2 regions of the Janthinobacterium sp. PSPC1-1 genome follow, and region 1 is predicted to be linked to the other one. Evidence: predicted binding sites of a transcription regulator. Region 1 holds the regulator's gene; the other holds the start of a gene.

Region 1 (7,246 bases):
AGGCCGTGCGCGCGATGCGCACGCCCGTGTCGCCAGCGCCGTGCGCCTCGGCATATGCCTTGCCGAACAGGTCGAACTGCGCCGGTCCCAGTTCCGCCATCTTGTTCGCCTGGCCCGCTTCGCCATGCAACAGCAGCGCCACGCGCACGCCGGCCACGCGCTTCCAGTGCGTGCGGCGATACAAATCGCGCTGGCGCGCGGCCGCATCCTCACCCACCAGCACCAGCGCCGCATCGAAGGCGTCGAGCGCGCTGGCGTTGACATAGCGGTTCGCCACGCCGTCGGGCGGCATATCCGTGTCGAGGCCATACAGCACCTGAAAACCATCGACGCCACGGATGATGGCGTCCGCCCCCCAGCCGTTCGCGCCACGGTATTTGCAGCGCAACTCGCCCTCGCCATCGGCGCCCTGCGCCACATAGAAAATGCTCCAGCCCCGCTGCGCCTGCGTTTGCGCGGCCCCCACGCCGAAGCCCGCACAATTGAGCACGGAACCGTCGCCACCCTCTTCCTTGCCGGCGCCGTAGTAGCGCAGGGCCAGCACATCGCTGCCATGCAGGGCGTCGGGCAGCGCGCCGCTGATGCCCTCGCTGTTCTTGCCCAGGCTGTGCGCGTCGAGGCCGGCGATATTCGCGCTGTCGTGCGCGGCATGGGCGACGGGCGCGGCGCTGCTGTCCCAATTTACATAGGCCGTCTGGCGCACGGCGCGGGTGATGGTGTCGAGCGCATAGCGGCCGTTGTCGTCCAGGCGCGCACTGGAGGACTGGTCGCCATAACTGCCGCTGGCCGCCAGCAGCACGCTATTGGCCGCCAGCATCAACAGCGCGCCCAGCGACAGGGCCACCAGCAATTCGAGCAGGCTCATGCCACGATGCCGGCGCAAGCGGGCGTGCATGCCGTTCATGCGCCGCCTCCGCCCAACTGGAATGTCAGCCTGGGCAGCGACTCGCCTGCCGCATTCACGGCGGGCGAACCATCGGGCTGTCGGCCACGCCAGCCCAGCTTGATGACGATGGGTGCGCCCTTGCCGCCGCTGCACGCCCACTGCAAGCCTTGGGCGGCGGCATCCCAGGCGGGCGCGTCGCGGCAGATATGCAGGCGTGCGCCGGGCAAGGCCGATTGCAGCTGCTGTTTCCATTCGGCGATATCGAATTGCGCCAGTTCGGCCGCGCTGCAGGCGCCAGCACCAAAACAGTCGGGCGCGCCGCCTGCTTCGGCGTCGTCCGCCGCCGCATAGGCCACGTTCAGGTAGGGATTGCCCGTATCGGGGCCATTCATAAGCACGCTGTTCGCGCGCATGCGTTCGGCCATGCCGGCGGCGAGTTGCACGCCCGCCGACAACAGCGCCGACTCGTGGCGCGCGCGCAGGGAATGCAGTTGCAGGATGCTGGCGCCCAGCAAGCCCAGCGCCAACAGCAACAGCGACACCAGCACCTCGACAAGGCTGCTGCCACCCGCAGGAAACATAGTGCGACCGCCATTGCGCATGCGCTACTCCCTTCCGCAGACAGAGTCGCAAGAACAGGCGGCCCAGCTACACGATAGGCGCGCGCAAAAAAACGGGTCTGCGCTGGCGCAAACAGCACGGCGATAAGGTGAGAAGAACAGCGTTGGGATTGATCAGACCGCTTGCCAGGCGAACGCTGGCGTGGTGCACACGGGGCGCAGAACCGGCCCCGTTTTCAAGTTTTCAATAAGGTGAGCGTCAGGGCTTGCTGCGCGCCTGTCCCACTTCGGCGATCGCATCCTGGAACTCGGCCAGGTCTTCGAAATTCTTGTAGACGGAGGCGAAGCGGATGTAGGCGATCTTGTCGAGGCGCTTGAGTTCCTGCATGACGAGTTCGCCGATATAGCCGGAATCGACTTCGCGCAAGCCGCTGGTCAGCAGTTTTTCCTGGATGGAGGCGATGGCCGTATCCACGGAGGCGGCCGCGACGGGACGCTTGCGCAAGGCCAGCATCAAACTGCCGCGCAACTTATCCGCAGCGAACTCCGTCCGGCTGCCATTCTTTTTGACGACGGCCGGCATGATAAGTTCAATGCGCTCGTACGTGGTAAACCGCTTGTCGCATTTGCCGCAACGGCGGCGGCGCCGAATGGCATCCCCTTCCTCCGATACGCGCGTATCGAGAACCTGGGTGTCGCCGTGCTGGCAAAATGGACATTTCATGGGCTGGCTACAACTTTATAGTAATAATTACGGGAAATCGCCGCCCTTGTACAAAGGGCGCCCGAATCACTCCGGGCGCCCTTGGGCACGAAGGAATGTGTCATACAGAATCTTACTCTGTATGACACATTCTGGACAAATAATTATGCGTACACTGGATGCGCGTCGGCCAGCACTTTCACGGCCGCTTTCACGCGCTCGATGGTGGCGGCGTCATGCGGATTGTCCAGCACGTCGGCGATCAGGTTGCCCACTTCTTCCGCTTGCGCTTCCTTGAAACCGCGCGTCGTCATCGCCGGGCTGCCCAGGCGGATGCCCGAGGTGACGAAAGGTTTTTGCGGGTCGTTCGGGATGCCGTTCTTGTTGCAGGTGATGTGCGCGGAACCGAGGATGGCTTCGGCTTCCTTGCCCGTCAGGTTCTTGGCGCGCAGGTCGACCAGCATGACGTGCGATTCGGTGCCGCCGGAAACGATGCGCAGGCCGCGCTTGATCAGGGTTTTCGCCAGCACGTCGGCGTTCTTGACCACTTGCTTCTGGTATTCGACGAATTCCGGGCTCAGCGCCTCCTTGAAGGCGACGGCCTTGCCGGCGATCACGTGCATCAGCGGGCCGCCCTGGATGCCGGGGAAGATGGCCGAGTTGATGGCTTTTTCGTGCTCAGCCTTCATCAGGATGATGCCGCCGCGCGGGCCGCGCAAGGATTTGTGCGTGGTCGAGGTGACGAAGTCGGCGAATGGCACCGGATTCGGGTACAGGCCGGCGGCGATCAGGCCGGCGTAGTGGGCCATGTCGACCATGAAGTAGGCGCCCACTTCCTTGGCGATCTTGCCGAAACGCTCGAAGTCGATCTTTTTCGAGAAGGCCGACGCGCCGGCGATGATCAGCTTCGGCTTGCGTTCACGGGCCAGACGTTCCATTGCCTCGTAATCGATGTCTTCTTCCGCCGTCAAGCCATACGACACGACGTCAAACCATTTGCCGGACATGTTCAGCGGCATGCCGTGGGTCAGGTGGCCGCCTTCGGCCAGCGACATACCCATGATCAGGTCGCCTGGTTTCAGCACGGCAAAGAACACGCCCTGGTTCGCCTGCGAGCCGGAGTTCGGCTGCACGTTCGCGCATTCGGCGCCGAACAGTTTTTTCACGCGGTCGATGGCCAGTTGCTCGGCGATGTCGACGAATTCGCAGCCACCGTAGTAACGCTTGCCTGGATAACCTTCGGCATATTTATTCGTCAGCTGCGAGCCTTGCGCTTCCATTACGGCTGGCGACGTGTAGTTCTCCGACGCGATCAGTTCGATGTGGTCGTGCTGGCGCGTGTTCTCTTTTTGAATGACGGCGAACAATTCAGGATCGACGTTGGCGAGGGTGTGATCTTTTGCAAACATGTAAAAACTCCAAGTATGAGGGTGCTTGTACTGGCAGGTTGGATCGAATGAGGGGAGCCGGCGTTAAGTGAATAACAACATTGGACAGGCAGCCTCTTCGTGCTTTTCCATAGTGGCTACCCAGGCGAACGGCTGATGAAAAATCTCACGTTTCCCGGTGGGTGCCCACCTTTCGCCGGTTTGCCGATCGCCATCCATGGAGATCGCCCGACTTTTCGCCAGTCACGTGAGACGTAATGGAAATCAAATTGTAAGTTAAGTGCCCAAATTGAGCAAGGAATGCAACCGTGCGGCTATAATCGCCGCGCGCCATCGCAGCCCGGGCATGGGCACAGGCCGCCCCGCAGCGTGCCTGCGGCTCTTAAGCTGAACGTAAACCTGGCTGCGGCATGTAAGCGTATGTTACGAAGCTTGCCATTGTGCCCCCCGGATTTACAATGCTGCGGTGCAACTTATATGCAGCTTTTGCATGGCTTTCCAGCAAGCGCCCACAGTCACAAGAAGAAAAATCGCGTAAAATGTTGCTCAATCTCACTACTGGCGCAATAAACATGCCTTCAGTCTTTACCTGGAACGTACGTGTCTACTATGAAGACACCGACGCCGGCGGCATCGTCTATTACGCAAATTACCTGAAATTCTTCGAACGCGCGCGTACCGAATGGCTGCGCGCCATCGACGTGGGCCAGCAGGAATTGCTGGAACAACACGACGCGATGTTCGTTGTCAAAAGCGTCAACGCCGACTATCATGCGCCAGCCAGGCTCGATGACACGGTAAGATTAACCTTAAGCATAGAAAAAATGGGGCGCGCCTCCATCGTTTTCCTGCAACAAGCCTGGTGCGGCGACCGCCTGCTGAACACGGCCCGCGTCAAGATCGGCTGCGTCGACTCGGCACTGCGCCCGCGCGCCGTGCCTGATGCAGTGGCAGCCCGCATGCGCGCCGCCTGAGCCCTACCCGCCACCCCCCGGACAATTCACCCAACAGACTGCCAGCCAATGAACGTTACACAAGATCTTTCTTTCCTCGCGCTCATCTCCAATGCCCATTTGATCGTGCAACTGATCATGGCCCTGCTGCTGCTGATTTCCCTGACCAGCTGGACTTACATTTTCCGCAAGATGTTTGCCGTGCGCCAGGCGCGCAAGCAAACCATCGAATTTGAACGCAGCTTCTGGGCCGGCGGCAACCTGCATGCGCTGCATCAAAGCGCCAGCGGCAACCGCGACCAGAGCGGCGCGCTGGCCCGCATCTTCGATGCCGGCATGGGCGAATTCATCAAGGGCAAGGCATCCTACGGTTCGCGCGAAGCGCTGGACGTGGGCGCCGTGCTCGACGGCGCACGCCGCGCCATGCGCGCCGCCTTCCAGCGCGAAATGGACGTGCTCGAATCGCACCTGGCCTTCCTCGCTTCCGTCGGTTCCGTCTCGCCCTACATCGGCCTGCTGGGCACCGTGTGGGGCATCATGAACGCCTTCCGCGGCCTGGCCAACGTGCAGCAAGCTACCCTGGCTGCCGTCGCGCCCGGCATTGCCGAAGCGCTCATCGCCACCGCCATCGGCCTGTTCGCGGCCATTCCCGCCGTCGTCGCCTACAACCGTTTTTCGCATGACATCGACCGCCTGGCGATCCGCTTCGAAAGCTTCGTCGAGGAATTCTCCAACATCTTGCAGCGCCAGTCGCGCTAAAAGGGAGCAGCGTCCATGGGTTCCTCATTCAATAGCGGCGGCATGCGCGGCGGCCGTGGCCGCAAGTTCAAGTCCGAAATCAACGTCGTGCCGTATATCGACGTGATGCTGGTGCTGCTGATCATTTTCATGGTGATGCCATCGTCGAACAATCCCAGCGTGGTGAACCTGCCCAACGCGGAAAGGTCGGCGAAACCGCCCGATGACTATATTCAGATCGTGCTGAAACCAAATGGTTCGCTGTCGATCGGCGTCATCGGCAAGGAACAGCTGTCGCCGGAAACGGAACCGAACCGCGACGCCCTGCTGCGCAAGCTGCGCGGCTTACACGAGAGCAATCCCGACTATCCCGTGATGATTGCGGGCGACAAGGAAAGCAAGTACGACGATGTGATCCAGCTCATATCGGAAGCGAAAAAGATGGGCATTACCAGAGTCGGCCTGGCCACCAAGTAAGCGCATTACCCTGTTTCCAGACTTGACCGTTTTTAGATAGACTAGACTTTGCAGACCAAACAAATCGACCATGTACTCGGCAAGCCCTATAGCGTGCCGCGCGAACGCAGCCGCTGGCCCTCGCTGGGCCTGGCGCTGGCGATGCACCTTGGCCTGCTGTTTTTCCTGTGGGTGGGCGTACACTGGCAAAATACGGAACCTGTCGCCGTCGAAGCGGAAGTATGGGACCTGAAAGTGCAGACGGCCGCGCCGCCACCCGAGGTGGCGACGGAACCGGAGCCGACACCGGCGCCGCCGCAACCGCAAGTGGAGCAACCGGCTCCGCCGCCACCGCCGCCGGTGGCAGCGCCCGAGCCGAAGGTTGACCTGCGCGAGGCGGAGATCGCCCTGGAGCGCAAGAAGGCCAAGCTGAAGGAAGAAAAAGACAAAGCGGCAGCGGAAGAACGCCGCAAGCAGGAATTGAAGGAACGCGAGGAAGAAAAGCGCGAACTGGAAAAACAGAAGCAGAAAGAAAAAGACAAGGCTGCCAAGCTGGAGAAAGAAAAAGCAGAAAAGGCCGACAAGCTGGAGAAAGCCAAGGAAGCCAAAGAGAAAGCGGCGGAAGAAAAAGCCGAGAAAGAACTGGCCGATAAAAAAGCCGCGGCCGAAAAAGCCGCCAAGGCCAAGAAAGCGGCGGAAGAGAACAAAGCCGCCGACAAGGCGCGCGCCGCGGAAATGAGCCGCATCACGGGTGCGGCGGGCGCCGGCACAACGGGCACGGCCGCGAAAGCGACCGCGCCACGCAAGGACAGCGGCTATGTCGCTGCCCTGACGAGCAAGATCAAGAGCAATATCGCGTACAGCGGTAGCACGGACGTGCCGGGCAACCCGCGCGCCGTGTTCAAGATCGAGCAACTGCCAACTGGGGAAATTATTTCGGTCCGAAAGATTAAAAGCAGCGGTCTGCCGGCGTATGACAGCTCGGTGGAAAACGCCATTAATAAATCGTCGCCACTGCCGAAGAAAAAAGACGGCACCGTGGAACGCGAGATTGAACTCATATTCGAGATGAAGGATTTGCCTAAATGATGACCATGAAAAAAATGAGCTATGTCGTGCTCTGTGCCGGCCTGATGCTGGGAGCCTCCGGCGCCCAGGCGCAGCTGCGCGTGGAGATTACAGGGATCGGCAGCAACCAGATCCCGGTAGCTGTCGCCAGCTTTGTCAATGAATCGGCGGCGCCGCAATCGCTGTCCGGCATCATCAAGGCCGACCTGGCGCGCAGCGGCGTGTTCAAGCTGATCGACGCCGATGCGCCCGTATCGGAAACGGCCCCCGTCAGCTACGACCAATGGAAGTCGCGCGGCGCCGACGCGCTGGCGGCCGGCAGCGTGCAAAGCATGGCCGATGGCCGCCTGGACGTGCGCTACAAGCTGTTCGACACCATCAAGGGCGCGCAGATCTCGAGCATGAACAATGCGGCCGCGCCGCAGTTCAACCGCCTGCTGGCGCACAAGATCGCCGATGACATCTATGAGAAGTTGACGGGCACGAAAGGCGCG
Region 2 (7,246 bases), on a different contig from region 1:
GCGGGCTGCGGATGTTGCAAGGATCCTTGAACGTGATCCATGGATGGCCCGTTTCAAACAGCATCGACAGCATCTTGCGCCACAGGTCCAGCGCCGCGATCTTCTTGAACGAACGCATTTCGCCGGCGGCTGCCTTGGCTTCGTAGCCCAGGTAAGCCTTTTCAAAGGCCTTGCCGACCAGGTCGTGCAAATCTGGCGTTTCGGATGGTGAGAACAGGGTCCACTCGCCTTTTTCCATGACGCGCTTCATGAACATGTCGGGAATCCAGTTCGCCGTGTTCATGTCGTGCGTGCGGCGGCGGTCGTCGCCCGTGTTCTTGCGCAGGTCGAGGAATTCCTCGATGTCCATGTGCCAGGTTTCCAGGTAGGCGCAGACGGCGCCCTTGCGCTTGCCGCCCTGGTTGACTGCCACGGCCGTGTCGTTGACCACTTTCAGGAACGGCACCACGCCTTGCGACTTGCCGTTGGTACCCTTGATGTGGGCGCCCAGGGCGCGCACTGGCGTCCAGTCGTTACCCAGGCCGCCGGCGTACTTGGCCAGCAGCGCGTTGTCCTTGATGGCGTCGTAGATGCCTTCCAGGTCGTCCGAGACGGTGCTCAGGTAGCACGACGACAGCTGCGAACGCAGGGTACCCGAGTTGAACAGGGTCGGCGTCGAGCTCATGAAGTCGAACGAGGACAGCAGATTGTAGAACTCGATGGTGCGCGCTTCGCGGTCCGCTTCGTTCAGCGACAGGCCCATGGCCACGCGCATGTAGAACGCCTGCGGCATTTCGATGCGCACGTCATGGATGTGCAGGAAGTAGCGGTCATACAGCGTTTGCAGGCCGATGTAGCCGAATTGCAAGTCGCGGTCGGCAACGATGGCCTTGGCCAGGCGTTCCAGGTCGAAACTGGCAAGTACCGGGTTCAGCAGATCGTTGGCGATGCCCTTGGCGATATATTGCGGGAAATACGTCAGGTACTCGGCAGCAGCGGCCGCTTGCGGTACTTCCTTGCCGAACACTTCCTTGCGCACCGTGTGCAGCAGGATGCGGGCCGTGACCTGGCTGTAGGCCGGATCTTTTTCCATCAGCGCGCGCGCCGCCAGGATGGCCGATTTGTGCAGCTCTTCGACGGGCACGCCGTCGTACAGGTTCTTCACCGTTTCCGCCAGGATGGCGTCGGCATCGACGTGCTTTTCCAGGCCGGCGCAGGCGGCGTTGATCAGGTCGCGCACTTCCTGCATGTCCAGCAGGCGGCGCACGCCGTTGTCAGTGACGTTCAGTTGCGGTGCGGTCACTTGCGCGGAAGCGCCCAGCGCCTCCTTCTGCAAGCGGCGCTCTTCCATGTGCTTGGCACGGTACAGCACGTAGGCACGCGCCACGTCGTGCTCGCCCGAACGCATCAGCGACAGTTCCACCTGGTCTTGCACGTCTTCGATATGGAAGGTGCCGCCACCTGGATGGCGGCGCACCAGCGCGGCGACGACGCCGTCGGTCAGTTGCGCCACCAGTTCGCGGACGCGTGCCGACGCGGCGCCCTGGCCACCGTTAACGGCCAAAAACGCCTTGGTCATGGCGATGGCGATCTTCGAAGGCTCAAATGCCACCACCGCACCGTTGCGGCGGATGATGCGATAGTCGCCCAATGCCGCGCCCGTGCTCGCCACGCTATTGGCCGCGCCTGGCGCTGGCGATACTGGCGTTGGATGGATGGAAATATCTTGTGGTGATTGCATTGAAGCTCCCGTTGTCAGCTAAAGTCAGCCTGCAGTTTTGCTGCCGCGTGTGTTGTTGAATAGAACGCCCGATGGTCAGGGTTTCTTCAGGTATTTGTTGCTAAATAGTAAATAATATACAGCCAAAAATCATACGGCCAACCTGTACAGCCCGGCTGGCGCAAAACACGATCAAGGGTGATGAAACGCCAGTTCCCGTTGCCATATGAACAAACAGGGTAGCTTTGGTAATAATTCTGAAAACGTCTGTGATGGCACTACATATAGTCTTTAAATCCAAGTTATGTACTAATTGTAGTGCCCATCGAAAGGCGATGCAATAGTTTTCCGGCATCCGCCAGCGTAATTTTTTGTATTTTCATATACGATTTCGGTTGACTTTTCAGGGCACGGATGGAAAGCCCAATCCCCGCGTAGTAAGCGCTAACGCAGGCTGCCCGCGCATAGTTTCCAGCCAGCATACTTGATAAAAATGCCAGTCAAAAAACGGCCCCGGATCCGTCTTCCGCCCCGGCGCAATATGCGCGTGGCCGCGCACCTGGGACAAGTCATAGCGCGCCACCAGCGCCGCCGTCAGCGCCGCCAGCACGCGGTATTGCTGCGGCTGGAAGGGGACAAAGTCCGTGCCCTCCATTTCGACACCGATGGAATAGCCATTGCACTGCGGGCGCCCTTCGAACATGGACGCACCGGCATGCCAGGCACGTTGATCAGTAGAAACATATTGCAACAGCGCACCATCGCGCCGCACAAAAAAGTGCGCCGACACCTGCAAGCCACGCAGGTCGGCGAAAGAAGGATCGGCATTATAGTCTACCCGGCCGGTAAACAAGTCCGACACATGCGGTCCGCCGAAGTGGCCGCCCGGCAAGCTGATGTTATGGATCACCAGCAAGTCGACTTGCGCACCGTCCGGGCGCGCATCGTAGTATTGGGAGTCATAGCGCAGCGCGCCGTCGCACCAGCCGTCTTCATCTATCGTCCATGCTGTCATCAAGGTAACGCTTCCTGTATCGTCAATTTCTGCATGCGGTAACGCAGCTGGCGCACGCTCAGGCCCAGCTGGCGCGCCGCCCGTGCGCGGTGATAGCGCGCCTGCACCAGCGCCTGCATGATCATGTCGCGCTCGGCCTGGCGTAAATACATGTCCAACGGCAAGGCGGGCGGCACGCCATATGCCGCCATGCCGGGCAAGCACAGTTGCCGCTCCGGCAAGTCCGGCAATGCCGGCGGCGCCCGCAGCGGCATGCTGCCCGCCGCGGACGGCAAGGCCAGCGCGTCGAGCGCGATCACGCCGCCGTCGGCAAAGGCCAGCGCCCGCTCCAGCATATTTTCCAGTTCGCGTACATTGCCGGGAAACGCATACGCGGCCAGGGCCGCCAGCACCGGCGGCGCCAGGCTCACGGCCTGGTGTGGCGCCAGACGCGCCAGGATCACCTCACATAATACCTGCAGATCGCCGCACCGCTCGCGCAGCGGCGGCAGCGCCAGCTCGATCACATTAAGGCGGTAAAACAGATCCTGGCGAAACGTGCCGGCGGCCACGCCGCGCGCCAGACCATGCTGGCTGGCGCACAGGATGCGCACGTCGACGGCCTCGTCAGTACTACCGCCCAGCTTGCGCACGCGCCGCTCCTGCAGCACGCGCAACAGCTTGACCTGCATGGCCAGCGGCAGATCGTCGACTTCATCGAGCAGCAAACTGCCGCCATGGGCCGCCTGGAACAAGCCCTGGCGCTCATGCAGCGCCCCCGTATAGGCGCCCTGGCGGCAGCCGAAGAATTCGGCCTCCATCAACGCTTCGGGAATCGCGCCGCAGTTGACGGCAATAAAAGGGAAGCTGGCGCGCGCACCCTGCGCATGGATGGCGCGCGCCGCCAATTCCTTGCCCGTGCCCGATTCGCCGCGAATGGCCACCGGCGCGCCACAGCGGGCGATGCAGCCGATCTGCGCACGCAGCGCCTGCATGGGCAGAGAGTTGCCGCTCAGTTGAGGCGCCGGTGGCATGCCGTCGGCGGTCACGCTATGCGGGCTGAGGCTGGGACGGGACATGGGACGCGCCTTTCTGCAACGGCGGCGACGAAGCGCCTGCCGCAGATGCTACGCCGGACGCAGGCGGGACGACGTTACGATACGGATGAGCAACGCGAGCGAATCTGCCGGCGACCTGCCCTTACAGCGTGGCGTGCGCGTGGCTGCAGTAATCGTGGCCCTTGGCTTGCACGTTTTCCGAGGCCGGGTAGTACACGCCGCAATGGGCACAGCACAGCATCAGCTCTGCATCCGGCAATTCCTGTGGCCGGCCCGGCGGCGCATACGGGTTCGGCTGCTGTTGCTGCTGCGCGCGGGCGCGCTGCTGCATGCCCCGGATCTTGCTGCGGATAGCAAACAGCACCAGGAACACCAGCGCCAGCCAGAATAAAACACGTGTCATGCGTATCCTCGGTGTAAAACCACTTCCAGTACAAAACGGCTGCCGACATAGGCCAGCAGCAAGGTGGCGAAACCGGCCAGGGTAAAACTCAGGGCCGTCTTGCCGCGCCAGCCGCGAAAGCGGCGCCCTGCCAGCAGCGAGGCAAACAACAGCCACGACAGCATGGTAAACACCGACTTGTGATCCCAGGTCAAGGCCTTGCCAAATAATTGTTCGGAAAACACGATGCCCGACAGCACGGTCAAGCTGAGCAAAATAAAACCCAGGCCGATCATGCGGAACAGCAGCTTTTCCATCGTCAGCAGGGCCGGCAGCTGGTCCAGCGCGCTGCCGATGAAGCCGCGGCTTTCGCTGCGCGTATGCAAACGCGATTCCTGCAGCGCCATCAGCACGGCGTGAAAGGCGGCAATCGTCAGGGTGCTATAGGCCAGCACGGCGACGGCAATATGCCAGCCGAAGACGGCCGACTTGCCTTCCATGCTGACCTGGCTGCCAGGAAAGGCCCAGGCCAGGCCGATGGCGATGACGGCGCTGGGCATGACCATACGGCGCAGTCCATCCAGACTGAAATTGCGGTTCTCTATCCAGTAGGCGCCCACCGATACCCACAGCGCGGCCGACAGCATGGCGGAAAAGCCGAAGCGCAAGGTGCCCGGCGCCATCAGGTCGAACCACAGGGTGGCGGCGTGCGCCAGCCAGGCGACGCCAGTCAGGCCGGCAATGAGCCGGGCACGGGACGAGGGGAGCACCGCGCACGCCGCGTACAACAGGGCGGCGATAAGAAAGAAATAGATCTGCATAGTTTAAGTTTACACCATAGCCGACAAGCGCGATTCAAGCGACAGCCCGGGTGACAGGCATTCCGCCGCCAGCCAATGCTGCAAGCCTGCCATGATATCGCGCCTGAGGCGCAACGGGGTAGCGCACCCTCAAGATTTCGGTATTCTTTCTACCGACACACTTTTTCCACGGCACAACCACGTTGCCATCCTGATTAGCCAGTCCTATAATTATGTCCACATAGCAATATTCATCTACCCTAAGGCCACCGTCCCCCACCATGCTTTCCTTCAGAAAAATTACCTGGACCTGTCTCCTGCTGGCCGCCTGCACTGTATTAAGCGGTTGTATGAAAGATGCGCCTTCCCAATCCACGTACGAGGAATATTTCCGTACCTCGATTCAAAGCTATGACCTGTACAAGGACTACTTCGAGATCGCGAAACTGGAAAAGCTCAATGGCTGGAAAGAGAACGAACAGTACGAAATCAAGGGCTCGGCCATCCTGCGCGCCAAGGTGGGTTACCTGGAACTGCTGGCCGACGTGGCCGACAAGCTCGAGACGCAGGCGAAGACGGATGGTTCCGTGGGCATGACCATGGGTCTGGGCCTGATGGCGCGCGGCATGAGCGGCGAAAACAAGGTTTTCCGCGACTTCTGGGCGCAGCAGCAGGAAAAGAAAGCGATTCCCGCGCCGCTGCTGACCCGCCAGGCGGCGATGACGGCCGAGCGCTTCGAAAACCTGCTGCAATGGTCGGACCAGATCGTACAGGACAATTACGGCGCGATCATCAACCGCCAGCTCAAGAAAGGCGATGAACTGACGCGCATCTATACACTGAGCTTCCGGCAGACGGAAAAAGGCTGGATGGGCTTTAACGCCCGCTAAGGGCGCTGCACATAAAAAACCTCCGGACCATCGCTGGCACGGAGGTTTTTTGATGGTTTTACTGATTTACTTCACATTCAGGCTCTTTTTCGCCTGTTCCAGCAAGTCCGTCTTGACCCAGTCCTTGGCCACGGGCGGCTTCGTCATGCGGCCCACGCCCGTTTTCACCATCACATCGGTGGTCACCTGGATATGCTCGGGCGAGATGTCGTACGAATACGGCGAATTGCTGATCGCGTCGTCGAAGTCATCCTTCGTGATCTGGCCGCGGAACACGACTTCGCGCACATACTTTTCCGCCGTCGCCTTGTTGTCGATAAAGGTCTTGGTCGCTTCGACGAAGCAGCGCATGAATTTTTCCGCCACCGGGCGACGTTCTTTGTAGAACTTTTCCGTCATCACCATGGTACGCACGGGTTCGCCGATCGGCGTGTCGTACGGTTTCAGGATTTCCGTACCAAAACCTTTGTTGATCGCCTGCGACGATTGCGGTTCCGACTGCATCATGGCGTCGATATTCTTGCCCATCAGCGCCTGGTTCAAGTCGGCGTAGGCCAGGAACACCAGTTGCACATCCTTGCCCTTGGTGTCGGAGTACGTCAGGCCCGCTTGCGCCAGTTCGGCCAGCAGCAGCACTTCCTGGATGCCGCCGCGCGTCACGCCCACGCGCTTGCCCTTCAGATCCTTGACGCTGGCAATCTTTTGCCCGGTGCCCCCCACCAGCCGCGCACCGCCCTTGGCAAAGCCGGCCACCACATAGATGGGCGCGCCGCCGGCACGGCCGGAAATGGCCGCTTCGGACGCCGTCGCACCCACGTCCAGCTCGCCCGCGATAATCGCCTGCATCACATCGAGGCCCTTGGCGAAGATATGCTCTTCGACCTTGATGCCGCACTTGGGCGCGATTTCCTTGATGTACGACACGGCGCCGTAGTGGGCGAATTTCAAGTTACCCAGGCGCACGACTTCCTGTGCCTGGGCCTGGACGGCGCCCATGCCGAACGCCAGCATGAGGGCGGCGGCAATACCGGTCTTCAAGATTGATTTCTTCTGCATCGGGTTCTCCTGTGGTGGTTGGTGTGTGCCCGCAAGGGCACGCGAAACACTGCCTTTATTATCAGGAGATCATACCGCGTGTTAGAGCAAGGGCAACATTTTTTTGCCCTGGCCAGTCCGCCCTGCTTAAAACGTGACGCGCAGGGTTACGCTCGCATTGCGTGGCGCGCCATACCAGTTGCCACCGCCTGAGTAGCCCGTCTTTTCATAGTAGCGCTTGTCAAAGACATTATTGACGTTCAGGGCCAGCGACCAGCGGGGATCGATGCGGTATTGCGCCAGCGCGCTCCAGACGGCATAGCCGCCCTGCGTAAACTGGAAGTCCTGCGCGGCGCCGGCGCGCGTGACCACCGTGCCGCTCGTGTAG

The links. The regulator NrdR, encoded in region 1, represses ribonucleotide reductase genes. The targets are predictions, from matches to a motif close to CACNANATNTNGTG.
Region 2: ACP7EG_RS11475 (ribonucleoside-diphosphate reductase subunit alpha) is a predicted target of NrdR. The motif match lies at 1,976-1,989, and genes of this name have one in related genera.

What each region holds. Positions count from the first base shown of each region.
Region 1 is NZ_JAFCWP010000012.1:38,849-46,094, forward strand. Features, by position in the region: gene ACP7EG_RS26090 (PilW family protein) at 1-904, opposite strand, end outside; gene pilV (type IV pilus modification protein PilV) at 901-1,467, opposite strand; gene nrdR (transcriptional regulator NrdR) at 1,706-2,170, opposite strand; gene glyA (serine hydroxymethyltransferase) at 2,314-3,558, opposite strand; ZMP/ZTP riboswitch at 3,670-3,794, opposite strand; gene ybgC (tol-pal system-associated acyl-CoA thioesterase) at 4,110-4,511, shown strand; gene tolQ (protein TolQ) at 4,560-5,249, shown strand; gene ACP7EG_RS26120 (ExbD/TolR family protein) at 5,265-5,705, shown strand; gene tolA (cell envelope integrity protein TolA) at 5,754-6,773, shown strand; gene tolB (Tol-Pal system beta propeller repeat protein TolB) at 6,779-7,246, shown strand, end outside.
Region 2 is NZ_JAFCWP010000003.1:90,089-97,334, forward strand. Features, by position in the region: gene ACP7EG_RS11475 (ribonucleoside-diphosphate reductase subunit alpha) at 1-1,720, opposite strand, end outside; gene ampD (1,6-anhydro-N-acetylmuramyl-L-alanine amidase AmpD) at 2,103-2,714, opposite strand; gene ACP7EG_RS11485 (sigma 54-interacting transcriptional regulator) at 2,714-3,772, opposite strand; gene ACP7EG_RS11490 (PP0621 family protein) at 3,894-4,154, opposite strand; gene ACP7EG_RS11495 (cytochrome C assembly family protein) at 4,151-4,954, opposite strand; gene ACP7EG_RS11500 (hypothetical protein) at 5,284-5,823, shown strand; gene ACP7EG_RS11505 (ABC transporter substrate-binding protein) at 5,890-6,834, opposite strand; gene ACP7EG_RS11510 (TonB-dependent siderophore receptor) at 7,006-7,246, opposite strand, start outside.